4 regions of the Streptomyces sp. NPDC055506 genome follow, and region 3 is predicted to be linked to each of the others. Evidence: riboswitches for the same ligand, from Rfam matches in the RefSeq annotation. Region 3 holds a riboswitch; each other region holds the start of a gene.
What was found. A riboswitch is a leader RNA that binds a small molecule or an ion and turns the genes downstream of it on or off. The one in region 3 is predicted to bind cyclic di-AMP.

Region 1 (3,414 bases), on a different contig from region 3:
GCCAAGTTGGTGTACCGGAAGTCGCCTTCGGGCCTGCGGTCGGCGAGCAGGACGGCGAACCGGTCGGCCCAGCCGACGAACGCCCCGTCGGGGCCGGGATCGCCGACGCCCTCGGTGAAGCTGTCCCCCAGCGCCACGTACGACCCGATCACTGCTCTGCTGTCACTCTTCGAATCGTCTGCCACAGCCGCTCATGATTCACCCTCGAATGTGACCTACGCGACCGTAGGAAGGGGTTGACGGGCGGTGAGATAAGCCACTCCTAAAGGCTTCGCCAACTCCGGAATAGGCCGCCCCTCACGGACGTTCCGGGGTCAGTCGCCAGACCCGGAAGCCCGTGATCCGGAAATGGCTCCACACGGTCCGGAAGGCGAAGTGCCCGCTCGTGTACGGCTGCGGATCGGTGTAGTCGAAGACGAGCCGCCCGTTGTTCCACCACCGCACCGTCGACCCGTCGGAGACGATCCGGACCCGGTTCGGCTCGCCCGGGACCAGCAGCGGCTCGGTGTAGTCGTAGACCAGTGGGCGCACACCGGCCTGGCCCACGTAACGCCGCAGCCGGGTCGTGGTGTTGTAGTTGGCGCCGAACCCGGCGTAGTACGTCGTCAGGTGGTCGTACTCCTCCAGCGCCCCGCCGCGCGGCGTCGCGAAGAGGTCCTCCGGGGAGCGGACGTCGGTCGCGTTCCAGAAGTTGTTGAGGTCCGAGACCCGGTCGTTGACCCCGCCCTCGGAGACGGGCGTGGCGGTGTACTCGAGGACGTACGGCCCCTCGAGACGCCGCCTGAACCAGACGGTCGCTCCGCCCGGTACGTCGATGTCCAGGACGCCGCGGGAGGCGGTGACGGAGCCGCCGTCCTGGAGTTCGGCCGCCCACCGACCGAGGCCGTGGCAGAAGTCGTCGTGGGCGATGAGGCGGCGGCGCCGGGGTGCGGCGTGGGCGCTCCCCGACGGGGCGAGGGTCGCCAGCGCGGCTCCGGCCGCCAGGGCTCCGAACGTTCTGCGGGTGGTCGGCACGGGACACGGCTCCTTCAGAAAGCGCTTGCACTCACGACGGGATCACTGTGTCCCAACTGCCGCCTTCTGTCGATCCCTTGAGGGCCGATCGATTGAGTCGACCGGCAGCCGCACACACCGAAGGCCGGACCCGGGGATCGGGGTCCGGCCTTCGGCTGCGTGTCAGGCAGGTGGTCGTGCGAGGGGTCAGCCCACGGAGACGCCGTGCGAGCGCAGGTAGGCGACCGGGTCCACGTCCGAGCCGTAGTCCGGCGAGGTGCGGATCTCGAAGTGCAGGTGCGGTCCGGTCACATTGCCGGTCGCACCGGACAGGCCGACCTGCTGCCCGGCCGTCACGGTCTGGCCGGCCGAGACGGAGAGCTGGGACAGGTGGGCGTACTGCGCGTACTTGCCGTCCTCGAGCTGGATGACGACCTGGTTGCCGTACGCGCCGCCCCAGCCGGCGGAGACGACCGTGCCGGCGCCGACGGCCTTGAGCGAGGTGCCGGTCGGGACGACGAAGTCGACACCGGTGTGGTAGCCGCTGGACCACATGCTGCCGGACATGTGGTACGGGGTTCCGACGGCGGCGCCGTCCACCGGGAGGCTGAAGCCGGAGGCCTCGGCGGCCGGCTTGGCGGCGGCCGGCTTCGCGGCGGTGTCGGCCTTCGGGGCCGACTCGGAGGCGGACGACTTCTCAGCCGACGCCTTGGGCTTCTCGGCCGCCTTGGGCGCGGACGACTGCGTCTTGGGCGCGCTCGCCGTCTTCTTGCCGATCGAGAGCTTCAGGCCCGGGTGGATCAGCGACGGGTCGGAGCCGACGGCGTCACGGTTGTCGCTGTAGAGCTTCTTCCAGCCGCCGCTGACGTTCTGGTCGTCGGCGATCTTCGCGAGATAGTCGCCGGCCTTCACGGTGTACGTGTGGGCGCCCGTGGCCTTTCCGGCGGCCTTCTTCTCTGCGGCCGGAGCGGACTGGACGGCCTTTTCCGGAGCCGACTGCGGGGTCGCGGCGTGGGCGCCTGCGGCCCCCATGAGCGGAAGGGCGAGGGCGGCCCCACCGGTTCCGGCGACGGCTATGGAGCGGGTGAAGCGCTGGGACTTCGGGCGGCGGTGCTTACCCTTCGCGGGCATGGCGAATTCCTCTCCGGCGCCTGCGAGGTGAGCTGTCGGGTGCGGGCTGGAGATGCCCGGCCGCGCCGAAGTGCGGCTGAACCCCAAGCCGTTCCGGGAACCGGAACAGGCGTCTTACCTGTGGGTCCCCCGCTCCTGCCATACACGGGTGAGTGTGTGGGGCTCCGGGCGGCGGCAGGATTAGGCGTCCGTCCGGATTGGTGTGGAACGTAAGCGACCGAGACGCAATGGGACAAGCTTGCGGTTGCCCGTGAGGGCGTTTTTCTTGACGCGTCGGCACATTTCCCGTCACCGAGCGTGGATTTCCGATCTCTGTTTCGCCTCAATGCCCCTGAATAACGCAAGAATTACGTGAACATGACGACAACAGATCGTCACGAATATGACGATGGTCACGCACCCCGACCTCATCTCCTTTACGATCGGGGCACGTTATACCTAAACACCTGAAGTGCCTTATTCGCCTTATCCACCCGATCCGGACAGAACGGCTACTTGCGCCGAAGGCGGACTACCGCGGCATCCAGATCCCCGCGCAGACCGATCCGCAGTCCGTGGTGAGTGAGTACGACCCCTCGGTGAACTTCGCCCGTTTCGAGGCATTCGTACACTGCTGTCGGGTCGAGACCCCGCAGCCGGAGGGCCGGAACGGGCTCGCCGTAGCGCTGCGCCTGGAGCCAGGCGAGGACGACGGTCTCGTCACCGAGGACGTACTGCACCGCGCTCGAGCCGCCCTCCGGCGCCCGCAGCCGGTACAGGTCGCCGCGCTGCACCACGGGCCGGATCTCCTTGTAGAGCTCCACCCAGCCCCGCGCCTCGGCGAGCTCCTCCGCCGTCCACCGTGTGAGGTCGCCACCCACTCCGAGCACACCGGCCATGGCACTGACGAACCGGAACCGCAGGGAGCTGGCCCGCTGGTTGAGCATGGCGTTCGGGCTGTCGGTGACCCAGGCGGCCATGACCCGGGCCGGATGGATCTGGCTGAAGCCGTGCTGGATGGCGAGCCGGTCGAGCGGGTCGGTGTTGTCGGAGGTCCACACCTGGTCCGTGCGGCCCAGCACCCCGAGGTCGATCCGGCCGCCGCCGCCCGAGCACGACTCGAAGGCCACACCGGGGTGGGCCGCCCGCAACCGGTCCAGCAGGGCGTACAGGGCATGGACGTGGTCGACCCAGAGCCGCTGCGGGTAGGGGTCGTCCGGCCAGCCGGCGTCGGTGAAGCAACGGTTGAAGTCCCACTTGACGTAGTCGATGGGTGCGCTGGAGAGCAGTCCGTCGAGCTGCTCCCACAGG
Region 2 (3,414 bases), on a different contig from region 3:
GTCGCGGCGGCCACCCCCATCACCGTGACGGGTACGACGTACCGCGCGGCCTTGCGCCGTCCGGAACGCTGCTCGTCGACCTCCCCGGCGGTCGTGCTGTCGTCGGATGCGTACGGTGCCATGTGTGCCCTACCTCCGTGGTCGGCGGCGGCTGTCCGTGTCGTCCACGCACTCGTCCCTGGCCGCCATTCTCACCCGAACAGGTGAGGTTTGGTGTTTTCCGTGGTTTCCATCTGACCAAATCGGCCAGGGAGATACGTCAGACCGCGGACTCAACTCCACGTACTGCTGGGGTATGACACGGAGGGGCGGCTTCTCCCCCGACCCGTAGGGGTTGCCGGTCAGCCGGCCCGGTGCACCACCGCGTCGCACAGCTCCACGAGTGCCGTCTTCGCGGCGCACTCGGGCAGGGGGGCCAGCGCCGAGCGGGCGTCCTGGGCGTAGCGGACGGTGTCCTTCCGGGCCTGCTCCAGCGCCGGGTGGGCGCGCAGCAGGCGCAGGGCCTCGGCGTGCCGTTGGTCGTCGGTGAGGTCGGAGTCCAGCAGCTCGCACAGGGCGATGTCGTCGGCGAGCCCGAGCCGGGCCGCCCGCTCGCGCAGCCGCAGCACCGGCATCGTGGGGATGCCCTCGCGCAGGTCGGTGCCGGGGGTCTTGCCGGACTCGTGGGAGTCGGAGGCGATGTCCAGGACGTCGTCCGCGAGCTGGAAGGCGACGCCGAGCCGCTCGCCGTACTGGGTCAGCACGTCCACGGTCGTCTCGTCGGCGCCGGACATCATCGCGCCGAACCGGCACGACACGGCCACCAGCGAACCGGTCTTGCCGCCCAGCACGTCCAGGTAGTGCTCGACGGGGTCGCGGCCGTCCTGCGGTCCGGCCGTCTCCAGGATCTGCCCGGTCACCAGCCGTTCGAACGCCTCGGCCTGCACCCGCACCGCCTCCGGACCGAGGTCGGCCAGGGTGTGCGAGGCACGGGCGAAGAGGAAGTCGCCGGTGAGGACCGCGACGGAGTTGTCCCAGCGGGTGTTCGCGCTCGCGACCCCGCGGCGCACCGTCGCCTCGTCCATCACGTCGTCGTGGTACAGCGTGGCGAGGTGGGTCAGCTCCACGACGACGGCCGACGGCACGATCCCGGGCGCGTACCGGTCGCCGAACTGGGCGGAGAGCATCACGAGCAGCGGACGGAACCGCTTGCCGCCGGCCCGCACCAGATGCTGGGCGGCCTCCGTGATGAAGGGCACCTCACTCTTGGTGGCCTCGAACAAGCCTTCCTCGACAGCCGCCAACCCGGCCTGGACATCGGCTTCCAGAGCCTGGTCCCGCACGCTCAGCCCGAACGGCCCGACGTCGGTCACGAGGGGTCTCCTGTCTGCTGTGTCTGCCGGTGATTACGCGGATTGTCGATAGGTCGCTGCCATCACTCGAGTCAGCGTATCCGGTCACGTTTCGATCACCGCCAGCGCCCATGGTTACAGGCCGGGTGGTATCTGATCACGACCGTTATGTTTTTGATCGGGCCATAAGAACAGACATTTGTCGACTTACCAGTCGATAGTGAGATATTCACGATTTGCCATGACGATTGAGCAAATCCCCTTTGACGGCAATTGCCCCACAGGCTTGTGATCAGTGAGTTGAATCACGTTAACCCCTTTGTCGCGCCACCCCGGCATCGACCCGTACCTCCTTCAGCCGAACGCCAGTTGAGCCTTGGCTCTCGCAAAGGATCAAGCGGACCAAACACCCCTGACCAAGGTCAACCGCGCGATATGTGACTCCGGCGCTTGTTCCCGACATGTGCTCTCGCATACGTTCCCGGCCTGTCCGGCGGACGCCGAATCCTGCCGCCGCCCGGACCCCCACACGAACCGACTCACTCACGCAGGGCAGGAGCGGGGGACCCAGGTAAGTCGCCGGTCCGCACAGCGGCACGGCTCGGGGTGAAGCCGCGCACGGCAGTACACCGCCGTACGCGGCCGGGCACCTCCCGGCCCGAACCCGACAGCTCACCTCGCAGGCGCCGGAGAGGAATATCGCCATGGCCGGACGAGGCAAGCACCGTCGCCCCAGAACCAACCCGCTCTCCCGAGGTGTCGCGATCGCCGGCACCGGCGGAGCGGCACTGACCCTCCCGCTCCTCGGAGCCACCTACGCGAGCGCCGCCGAGGCGCCGCAGAGCGCCCCCGCCGTCGCACAGTCCGTGCCCCAGGCGGCCCAGCCCAAGTCGCTCTCGTACACCGTGACCAAGGGCGACACGCTCTACCGCATCGCGGACAAGTACGACGTCTCGGGCGGCTGGAAGAAGCTCTACAAGGACAACCGCTCCGCCATCGGCGACGACCCGAAGCTGATCCACCCGGGCCTGAAGCTGAAGGTGTCGACGACCAAGGCGGCCGCCACGAAGAAGGCCACCAAGTCGTCCGCCAAGCCGGCCGCGAAGCCCGCCGGCGGCGTCGCCAAGGCCACCCAGGCCTCCGCGAAGACCTACGCCGACAACCTCGACGGATGGATCCGCGAGGCGCTGGACATCATGGCGCAGAAGGGCATTCCGGGGTCGTACGACGGCATCTACCGCAACGTCATGCGCGAGTCGTCCGGCAACCCCCAGGCGATCAACAACTGGGACTCCAACGCAGTCAAGGGCACCCCCTCCAAGGGCCTGCTCCAGACCATCGACCCGACCTTCCAGGCCTACCACGTGGACGGCACGTCGTGGGACCCGTACGACCCGGTCGCCAACATCACCGCGGCCTGCAACTACGCGGCCGACCGCTACGGCTCGATCGACAACGTCAACGGCCCGTACTGAGCCGTCCCGCCCAGCAGTCGCTCGAGGACGACGGCGATGCCGTCGTCCTCGTTCGACAGGGTGATCTCGTCGGCCACGGCCTTGAGTTCGGGATGGGCGTTCGCCATCGCGACGCCGTGGCCGGCCCAGTCGAACATCGGGATGTCGTTGGGCATGTCGCCGAAGGCGATGGTGTCCGCCGGCCGCAGCCCCAGATGCTCGGCGGCCAGCGCCAGGCCCGTCGCCTTGGTGACCCCGCACGGCTGGAGCTCGACCGTGCCGGGCCCCGACATCGTCACCGTCGCCAGTGAGCCGACCACCGAACGGGCCGTCGCCGCCAACTCGTCGTCCGTCAGGTAGGGATGGCGCAGCAGCACCTTGCTGATCGGCTCGCACCACAGGTCGTCGCGCCGGTCGACCCGTACGGCCGGCAGGGTCGGGTGCGGCATGAGATAGCCCGGCTCGATGAGCGTGAGCCCGTCGACCCCGTCCTGGTCGACCGCGGCGTACACCTGCCCCACCTCGGCCTCGATCTTGCCGAGCGCGGTCTCCGCCAGTTCCCGGTCCAGGGTGATGGACCACAGCAGCCGGTCCGCGCCGGCGTCGTACACCTGCGCGCCCTGCCCGCA
Region 3 (3,414 bases):
GTCGCCGACGAGCTGGACCTTGTCGCCGAGCTTCTCGGTGATGGTCTTCCAGCCGTCCCAGTCGTCCTCGAACAGCGGGTCCTCGATGGAGACCAGCGGGTACGCGTCGACGAGCTCGGCGTAGTACTCGGTCATCTCGGCGGCGGAGCGCGTCTTGCCCTCGAAGGTGTAGGCGCCGTCCTTGTAGAACTCGGACGCGGCCACGTCGAGCGCGAGGGCGATCTGCTCGCCGGGGGTGTAGCCGGCCTCCTTGATCGCCTCGAGGATGAGGTCGAGGGCCTCGCGGTTGGAGCCGAGGTTCGGGGCGAAGCCGCCCTCGTCGCCGAGGCCGGTGGCCAGGCCCTTGCTCTTCAGGACCTTCTTCAGCGTGTGGTAGACCTCGGCGCCCCAGCGCAGGGCCTCGGAGAAGGACTCCGCGCCGATCGGGGCGATCATGAACTCCTGGATGTCCACGTTGGAGTCGGCGTGCGAGCCGCCGTTCAGGATGTTCATCATCGGCACCGGCAGCAGGTGCGCGTTCGGGCCGCCCAGGTAGCGGAACAGCGGCAGGTCGCTGGCCTCGGAGGCGGCGTGGGCGACGGCGAGGGAGACGCCGAGGATGGCGTTGGCGCCGAGGGAGCCCTTGTTGTCGGTGGCGTCCAGGTCGAACATCGCCTGGTCGATCAGGCGCTGCTCGGTGGCGTCGTAGCCGACGAGCTCCGGGCCGATCTGCTCGATGACCGCGAGGACGGCCTTCTCCACACCCTTGCCGAGGTAGCGGTTCGAGTCGCCGTCACGCAGCTCGATGGCCTCGAAGGCGCCCGTGGAGGCGCCGGACGGGACGGCGGCACGACCGGTGCTGCCGTCGTCGAGGCCGACCTCGACCTCGACCGTGGGGTTGCCTCGGGAGTCCAGGATTTCCCGGGCTACGACGACGTCGATGGACGGCACGAGCATCTCCTTCTTATGTGACGCGGGTACGCGGGTCGCGGGGACCCGGCGAGGTGCGGGCCGTGGTGGCTCGCGACATGAGCCTAACCGGCTCCGGCCGATCGGCCACCGGGTCGCCCACCCCATGGACAGAACCGAGCGTAAATTGTTTCCGAACGGAACAAAGACGGTTGTGGAAAAGCCGGGCAGAAAAAACCCCCGCCCCGGCGCGCGTACGGGGGGAACACGCACCGGGGCGGGGAGCCCTTGAGAGCTGCTGCTTACTTCAGGTGCAGCTGCTGGCCCGGGTAGATGAGGTTGGCGTCCTCGACGATGTCCTTGTTCAGCTGGAAGAGCTTCTCCCAGCCGCCCTCGACCTTCTTGTCCGACGCGATCGAGCTGAGGGTGTCACCCTTGGCGACCTTGTACTCGCCGTCGCCCTTCTTGACCTTCTTGCCGGTCGGGGTGGTGACGGTCTTCTTGGCGGCCGGGCGCTCGTCGGAGCGGGAGGCCGGCTGCTGCTCGGTCTCGCGGGACTCGGTGCTCTGCCGGCTCTGCTGCGAGGAGCTGCCGGAGTCGTCCGAGGAGGAGCCGCCGCTGTAGCCGGCGCTCGACAGGCCCTTGCCGCAGACCGGCCAGGCACCCTTGCCCTGGCCCGCGAGGACCTTCTCGCCGATCTCGATCTGCTGCTCCTTGGTGGCCTGGTCGGCGGTGGCGGCGTACTTGGTGCCGCCGTAGCCGGACCAGGTGGAGGCGGAGAACTGCAGACCGCCGTAGTAGCCGTTGCCGGTGTTGATGGACCAGTTGCCGCCGGCCTCGCACTGGGCGACGGCGTCCCACTCGGAGGCGGTGGCGGCGGAGGCGCCGCCGGCGGCCATCAGCGGGGCGGCGACAGCGGCGCCGGTGACACCGGCGACGGCGATGGCACGGCTGGCCTTGGACGGACGGCGGTGCTTGCCCTTGCTGGAAAACAGCATGGAAGGATCCCCTCACCGACGCCTGCGAGGTGAGCTGTCGGGTTCGGGCCGGTTGAGTTGCCCGGCCGCGTCCCTCCCGGGACACGGCTTCACCCCAAGCCCTTCCGGCGCAACTGGCCGGTCGGGCACCTACCTTGGGTCCCCCGCTCCTGCCTACGGCGCTTGACGCGACGACTGTTCCCGTACGGCCGCTGGCAGGATTCGGCGTTGCGGCAGCCGGGGCTCGTGGTGACGAGCGGTCCCGACCGTAGCCACGCGATCCGCCGAATTTCAAAGCCGATCAGGGCTTCTGAGATCTATCTCTCACGGGCCCCAAACGGGACATTCGCCGCGAAATATGACGCGAACTCGCGCGGTTTCGGGGCGACTTCCGCCCCCGTTTCCGCACTGCCCGAACAGCTACTTCTCGTCCGCTTCGCCCTCGACCGTGAGCTTCTGACCGGGGCGGATGAGGTCCGGGTCGGTGCCGACGGCCTTCTTGTTGCCGTCGTAGAGCTCGTGCCATCCGCCGCTGATGTCAAGGGAGTCGGCGATGGACCAGAGGCTGTCGCCGATACCCACGATGTAGGCACCCTCGGACGAGTCGTCGGAGCCCTCGTCGCCGCGCGAGGCGTGACGACCCGTGGACTCGTCCGTGCGGCCGCTCTCGGGCGCCTGGGTCTCGTCGGCGCTGGGGCCGCGATGACGGCCGGAGCCGGTGTCGGTCCCGTTCTCGGCGGACCGCGAAGAGTCGTCGTTCTGCCGCGAGTTGTCGGACTTGTCACCCTCGGGCGTGGCCGACGGGGAGCCGCTGGGCTCCTGACCCTGCGTGGCGGAACCCTCGGATTCGGGCGACTTGTCGGGCTTGGCGGTTTCATCCTCTGAGGTCGACGACGCGTCAGGCGACGGCGAGGCGGACGACGAAGGGGACGAGCCGAGAGAGTCGAGCAATCCGGACGAGTCCGATGAACCGGACGAGTCGGATGATTCAGAGGTGTCCGACCCCTTGTCCTGCTCGAGGCCGGAGAGCAGTCCACAGGTGCGCCAGGCACCGGCCCCCTGGTCGGCGAGGATTCTCTCGGCCACGGCTATCTGCTGGGAACGGCTGGCCAGGTCGGCGCTCGGGGCGTAGTCGAGGCCGCCGTTGTTCTCCCAGTCCTCCTGCGACAACTGCAGCCCGCCGAAGTATCCGTTGCCGCTGTTCTGGCTCCAGGCGCCACCGGTCTCGCAGTCCGCGACCCGGTCCCAGGTCGTGGCATCGGCAGCGCTGGCGCCGGAGGCCCCGAGGAGCGGGATCGCGATGGCGGAGCCGGTCACTCCTGCCGCGACGAGGAGAGCCGGAGCCTGGCGGGGGCGACGGTGCCGACCGTTCCCGGAGAGCATACGGAGACCTTTCGCGAAGACAGCAGTGACCGGCGCGAAGCCGGGTTTTCCCGGGCCGCGCTGATGATGGGTGAACGTATAGGCAGACGATCACTTGTCACAAGTTAATGCCGCGTAGATCACGTGAAGATCACAGCCCTGACGGCGTGTCACCTTTGGGCGGGCG
Region 4 (3,414 bases), on a different contig from region 3:
AGCGGACGCCGCCGACGACCTTGTAGGGCAGGCCGACGCGGATGAAGATCTCTTCGAAGACACGGGACTGGGCGTTGGTGCGGTAGAAGACGGCGACGTCGCCGGCCTTCGCCTCGCCCGCGTCGGTGAGACGGTCTATCTCGTCGGCGACGAACTGCGCCTCGTCGTGCTCGGTGTCGGCGACATAGCCGGTGATCTGCGCGCCCGTGCCCGCGTTGGTCCACAGGTTCTTGGGGCGGCGGGATTCGTTGCGCTCGATGACCGCGTTGGCCGCGCTGAGGATCGTCTGGGTGGAGCGGTAGTTCTGCTCCAGCAGGATCGTCGTCGCGTCCGGGTAGTCCTCCTCGAACTGGAGGATGTTGCGGATCGTCGCGCCGCGGAAGGCGTAGATCGACTGGTCGGCGTCACCCACCACGCACAGCTCGGCGGGCGGGACCTCCGCCTCGGGCGGGACGTCGACGGGGTGCTCGGTGGTGCCGACGAGCTCCCGGACGAGGGCGTACTGGGCGTGGTTGGTGTCCTGGTACTCGTCCACGAGGACGTGGCGGAAGCGGCGGCGGTAGTGCTCGGCGACGTCCGGGAAGGCGCGCAGCAGGTTGACCGTCGTCATGATCAGGTCGTCGAAGTCGAGGGCGTTCGCCTCGCGCAGCCGCGACTGGTACATGGCGTAGGCCTGGGCGAGGGTCTTCTCGAAGCCGTCGCCGGCCTGGGCGGCGAAGTCCTCCTCGTCGATCAGCTCGTTCTTCAGGTTGCTGATCTTGGCGCTGAAGGACTTCGGCGGGAAGCGCTTGGGGTCGAGGTCCAGGTCGCGGCAGACCAGGGCCATCAGCCGCTTGGAGTCGGCGGCGTCGTAGATCGAGAAGCTCGAGGTGAAGCCGAGCTTCTTGCTCTCCCGGCGCAGGATGCGGACGCAGGCGCTGTGGAACGTCATCACCCACATGGCGTTCGCGCGCGGGCCGACGAGCTGCTCGACACGCTCCTTCATCTCGCCGGCGGCCTTGTTGGTGAAGGTGATGGCGAGGATCTGGCCCGGGTGGACGTCCCGCTCGGCGAGCAGGTGGGCGATGCGGTGCGTGAGCACACGGGTCTTGCCGGAGCCGGCGCCGGCCACGATGAGCAGCGGGGAGCCGGAGTGTGTGACGGCGGCGCGCTGGTTGTCGTTCAGCCCCTCCAGGAGCGCGGCGGCGTCCACCGGCGGGCGCGCGGCGCCGTCCCGGTAGTAGGCGTCGCGGTCCGGCGGCACGTCGAACTTCCCGCCGAACAGATCATCCGGAACGGGCTCCGGCACATGATCGTCCTCGGGCGGCGGCGGGGGCTCGTCCGCGGGGCCCCGCTGGGCCTGGAGGTCCGCCAGGAAGCTGTCGTCAAAGAGGCTGCTCATCGCTCTCCGAGTCTAGGGCGCCCCACTGACAGCCCGCCGCCGCCCTGAGAACATCGCCGAAAGGACCCCCCTGTCACCCTCCAGGTGCACGTGATCACAGGCCGCTACGGCCTTCACAATTACGCATGAACAGTGACCAACCCCCCTCGAACGATCACTCTCGGCGATGCTCATGAGCAAGGTCACGGAAATGTATCGGGCATATCACCCATCAACCTTCACAAGGGCCACACGAGTTGGCTACCGTGCGAGGAGGTCACACGACCCCCACCGGCGAACGTCGCCGGGCCGCGTGGCCTCCGCCGAGTCAGGCGTGCCGCAGCGGCAGCCAGAGCCGGGGACCCAACCGAGACCCCGGGGTGAATCGGCCCGACTCCTTTTCCGGAGACGGCCGTAGGGCAACCCTTCCGAACCACCCGCCCGAACCCGACAGCTAACCCGGTAGGCGGAGCATGGAAGGAGTCGCCTCCCTTGGCGTCGCACCGCAAGTCGCGTCCTACGGGTTCGCGCGTTGCAGGCATACGGACCCCCGCCCTCGCGACGGCGGCCCTCACCTCCGTGGCCCTGCTGTCCCAGTCGGCCAACGCCGCCCCCGAGGCCGACGACAAGCCCAGCCTGGAGGAAGTCGAGAAGAAGGTCGACGACCTCTACCGCCAGGCGGGGTCCGCGACCGAGAAGTACAACGGCGCCAAGGAGAAGACCGCCAAGCAGCGCAAGCGCGTCGACACTCTCCTCGACGACGTCGCGAAGCGCACCCAGAAGCTGAACGAGGCGCGGGAGGAGCTGGGCACCTTCGCCGCCGCCCAGTACCGCACCGGCGCCTCCACCCCGGACACGGCGACGTTCCTGCTCGCGGACACCCCGCAGGACTACTTCGACCAGACCCAGCTGATGGACCGGATGACCGGCCGTCAGAAGGTGGCGGTCGACGACTACATCACTCAGCAGTCAGAGACGATGGAGAAGCGTCAGGAGGCCGCTGAGAGCCTCGAGACGCTCACCGAGTCGCAGGGCGACCTGAAGACGGCCAAGGCGACCGTCCAGAGGAAGCTCGCCGACGCCCGCGAGCTGCTGTCGAAGCTGACCGCCGAGGAGAAGGCGCGGCTCGCGGCGATCGAGAAGGAGAAGCAGGAGGAGGCCGCCCGCAAGGCCGCCGAGCTGGCCCGGCAGCAGGCCGAGCAGCAGAGGCAGCAGGAACAGGAGCAGGAGGCCGCCCAGCAGCAGGACAGCGGCTCCTCCTCGACGGGTTCGTCCTCGTCGTCCACCGCGCCCGACTCCTCGTACGCCACCAAGGCCGACAAGGCGCTCGCCTTCGCCCGCGCCCAGATCGGCAAGCCGTACGTCTGGGGCGCCACCGGCCCCGGCTCCTACGACTGCTCCGGCCTCACCCTGGGCGCCTGGAAGGCCGCCGGGGTGACCCTGCCGCGCACGACGTACGACCAGGTCAACGCCGGCACCACGGTCCCCCTGGCCGACGCTCAGCCCGGTGACCTGGTCTTCTTCTACGACGATGTCACCCACGTCGGCATCTACATCGGCAACGGCATGATGATCCACGCTCCGAAGCCCGGCACATACGTGCGCGAGGAGTCGATCTACTACGACGGCGAGTCGTCGATCCACAGCGTGGTGCGGCCGGCCTGACGGGTCTCGCAGGTTTTTGGGACCCCGCGCGCGTGGCCTGCCCGTAACGCGCGCGGGGCCTCCTAGCATCGGCCCCATGCCCGGCCACTCCCCCTCCGTCGCCTGGTGGGCGCAGCGTGCTCCGGCGGCCAGTGCCGCCGTGCTGGCGACCGGGACCCTGTCGGTCGGTCTGGATCTGGCCGGGTACGAGGTCCTCTCACGCATCACCCTCGGCCTGGCCTGCGCGGCCTGGCTGCTGTTCGCCGCGGACTTCACCCTGCGGCTGCTGCGGGCCGGGACCAGGTGGCGGGCGTATACCCGCAGGCCGGGCGTCCTCGAGAGCGTGATGACGACCGCCCTCACCACCGTGGCGGCGACGGCCGTCCTGGGCGCCGCCTTCTCGGCGGCCG

Region 1: it holds a riboswitch for cyclic di-AMP, as region 3 does, so the genes downstream of both, ACWIF2_RS24915 (M23 family metallopeptidase) here and ACWIF2_RS30670 (transglycosylase family protein) in region 3, are expected to answer to the same signal.
Region 2: it holds a riboswitch for cyclic di-AMP, as region 3 does, so the genes downstream of both, ACWIF2_RS05910 (transglycosylase SLT domain-containing protein) here and ACWIF2_RS30670 (transglycosylase family protein) in region 3, are expected to answer to the same signal.
Region 4: it holds a riboswitch for cyclic di-AMP, as region 3 does, so the genes downstream of both, ACWIF2_RS34360 (NlpC/P60 family protein) here and ACWIF2_RS30670 (transglycosylase family protein) in region 3, are expected to answer to the same signal.

The regions. Positions count from the first base shown of each region.
Region 1 covers NZ_JBSHKH010000070.1:38,313-41,726, reverse strand. The annotation lists gene ACWIF2_RS24925 (SGNH/GDSL hydrolase family protein) at 1-152, opposite strand, end outside; gene ACWIF2_RS24920 (DUF6250 domain-containing protein) at 298-1,014, opposite strand; gene ACWIF2_RS24915 (M23 family metallopeptidase) at 1,201-2,124, opposite strand; cyclic di-AMP (ydaO/yuaA leader) riboswitch at 2,129-2,285, opposite strand; gene ACWIF2_RS24910 (alpha-galactosidase) at 2,616-3,414, opposite strand, start outside.
Region 2 covers NZ_JBSHKH010000009.1:40,150-43,563, reverse strand. The annotation lists gene ACWIF2_RS05920 (LolA family protein) at 1-122, opposite strand, end outside; gene ACWIF2_RS05915 (polyprenyl synthetase family protein) at 342-1,352, opposite strand; cyclic di-AMP (ydaO/yuaA leader) riboswitch at 1,862-2,032, shown strand; gene ACWIF2_RS05910 (transglycosylase SLT domain-containing protein) at 2,036-2,806, shown strand; gene ACWIF2_RS05905 (HAD family hydrolase) at 2,770-3,414, opposite strand, start outside.
Region 3 covers NZ_JBSHKH010000107.1:14,025-17,438, reverse strand. The annotation lists gene eno (phosphopyruvate hydratase) at 1-930, opposite strand, end outside; gene ACWIF2_RS30670 (transglycosylase family protein) at 1,191-1,886, opposite strand; cyclic di-AMP (ydaO/yuaA leader) riboswitch at 1,891-2,057, opposite strand; gene ACWIF2_RS30665 (transglycosylase family protein) at 2,286-3,248, opposite strand; gene ACWIF2_RS30660 (cytochrome P450 family protein) at 3,398-3,414, opposite strand, start outside.
Region 4 covers NZ_JBSHKH010000138.1:16,963-20,376, forward strand. The annotation lists gene pcrA (DNA helicase PcrA) at 1-1,381, opposite strand, end outside; cyclic di-AMP (ydaO/yuaA leader) riboswitch at 1,686-1,844, shown strand; gene ACWIF2_RS34360 (NlpC/P60 family protein) at 1,853-3,025, shown strand; gene ACWIF2_RS34365 (SLAC1 family transporter) at 3,102-3,414, shown strand, end outside.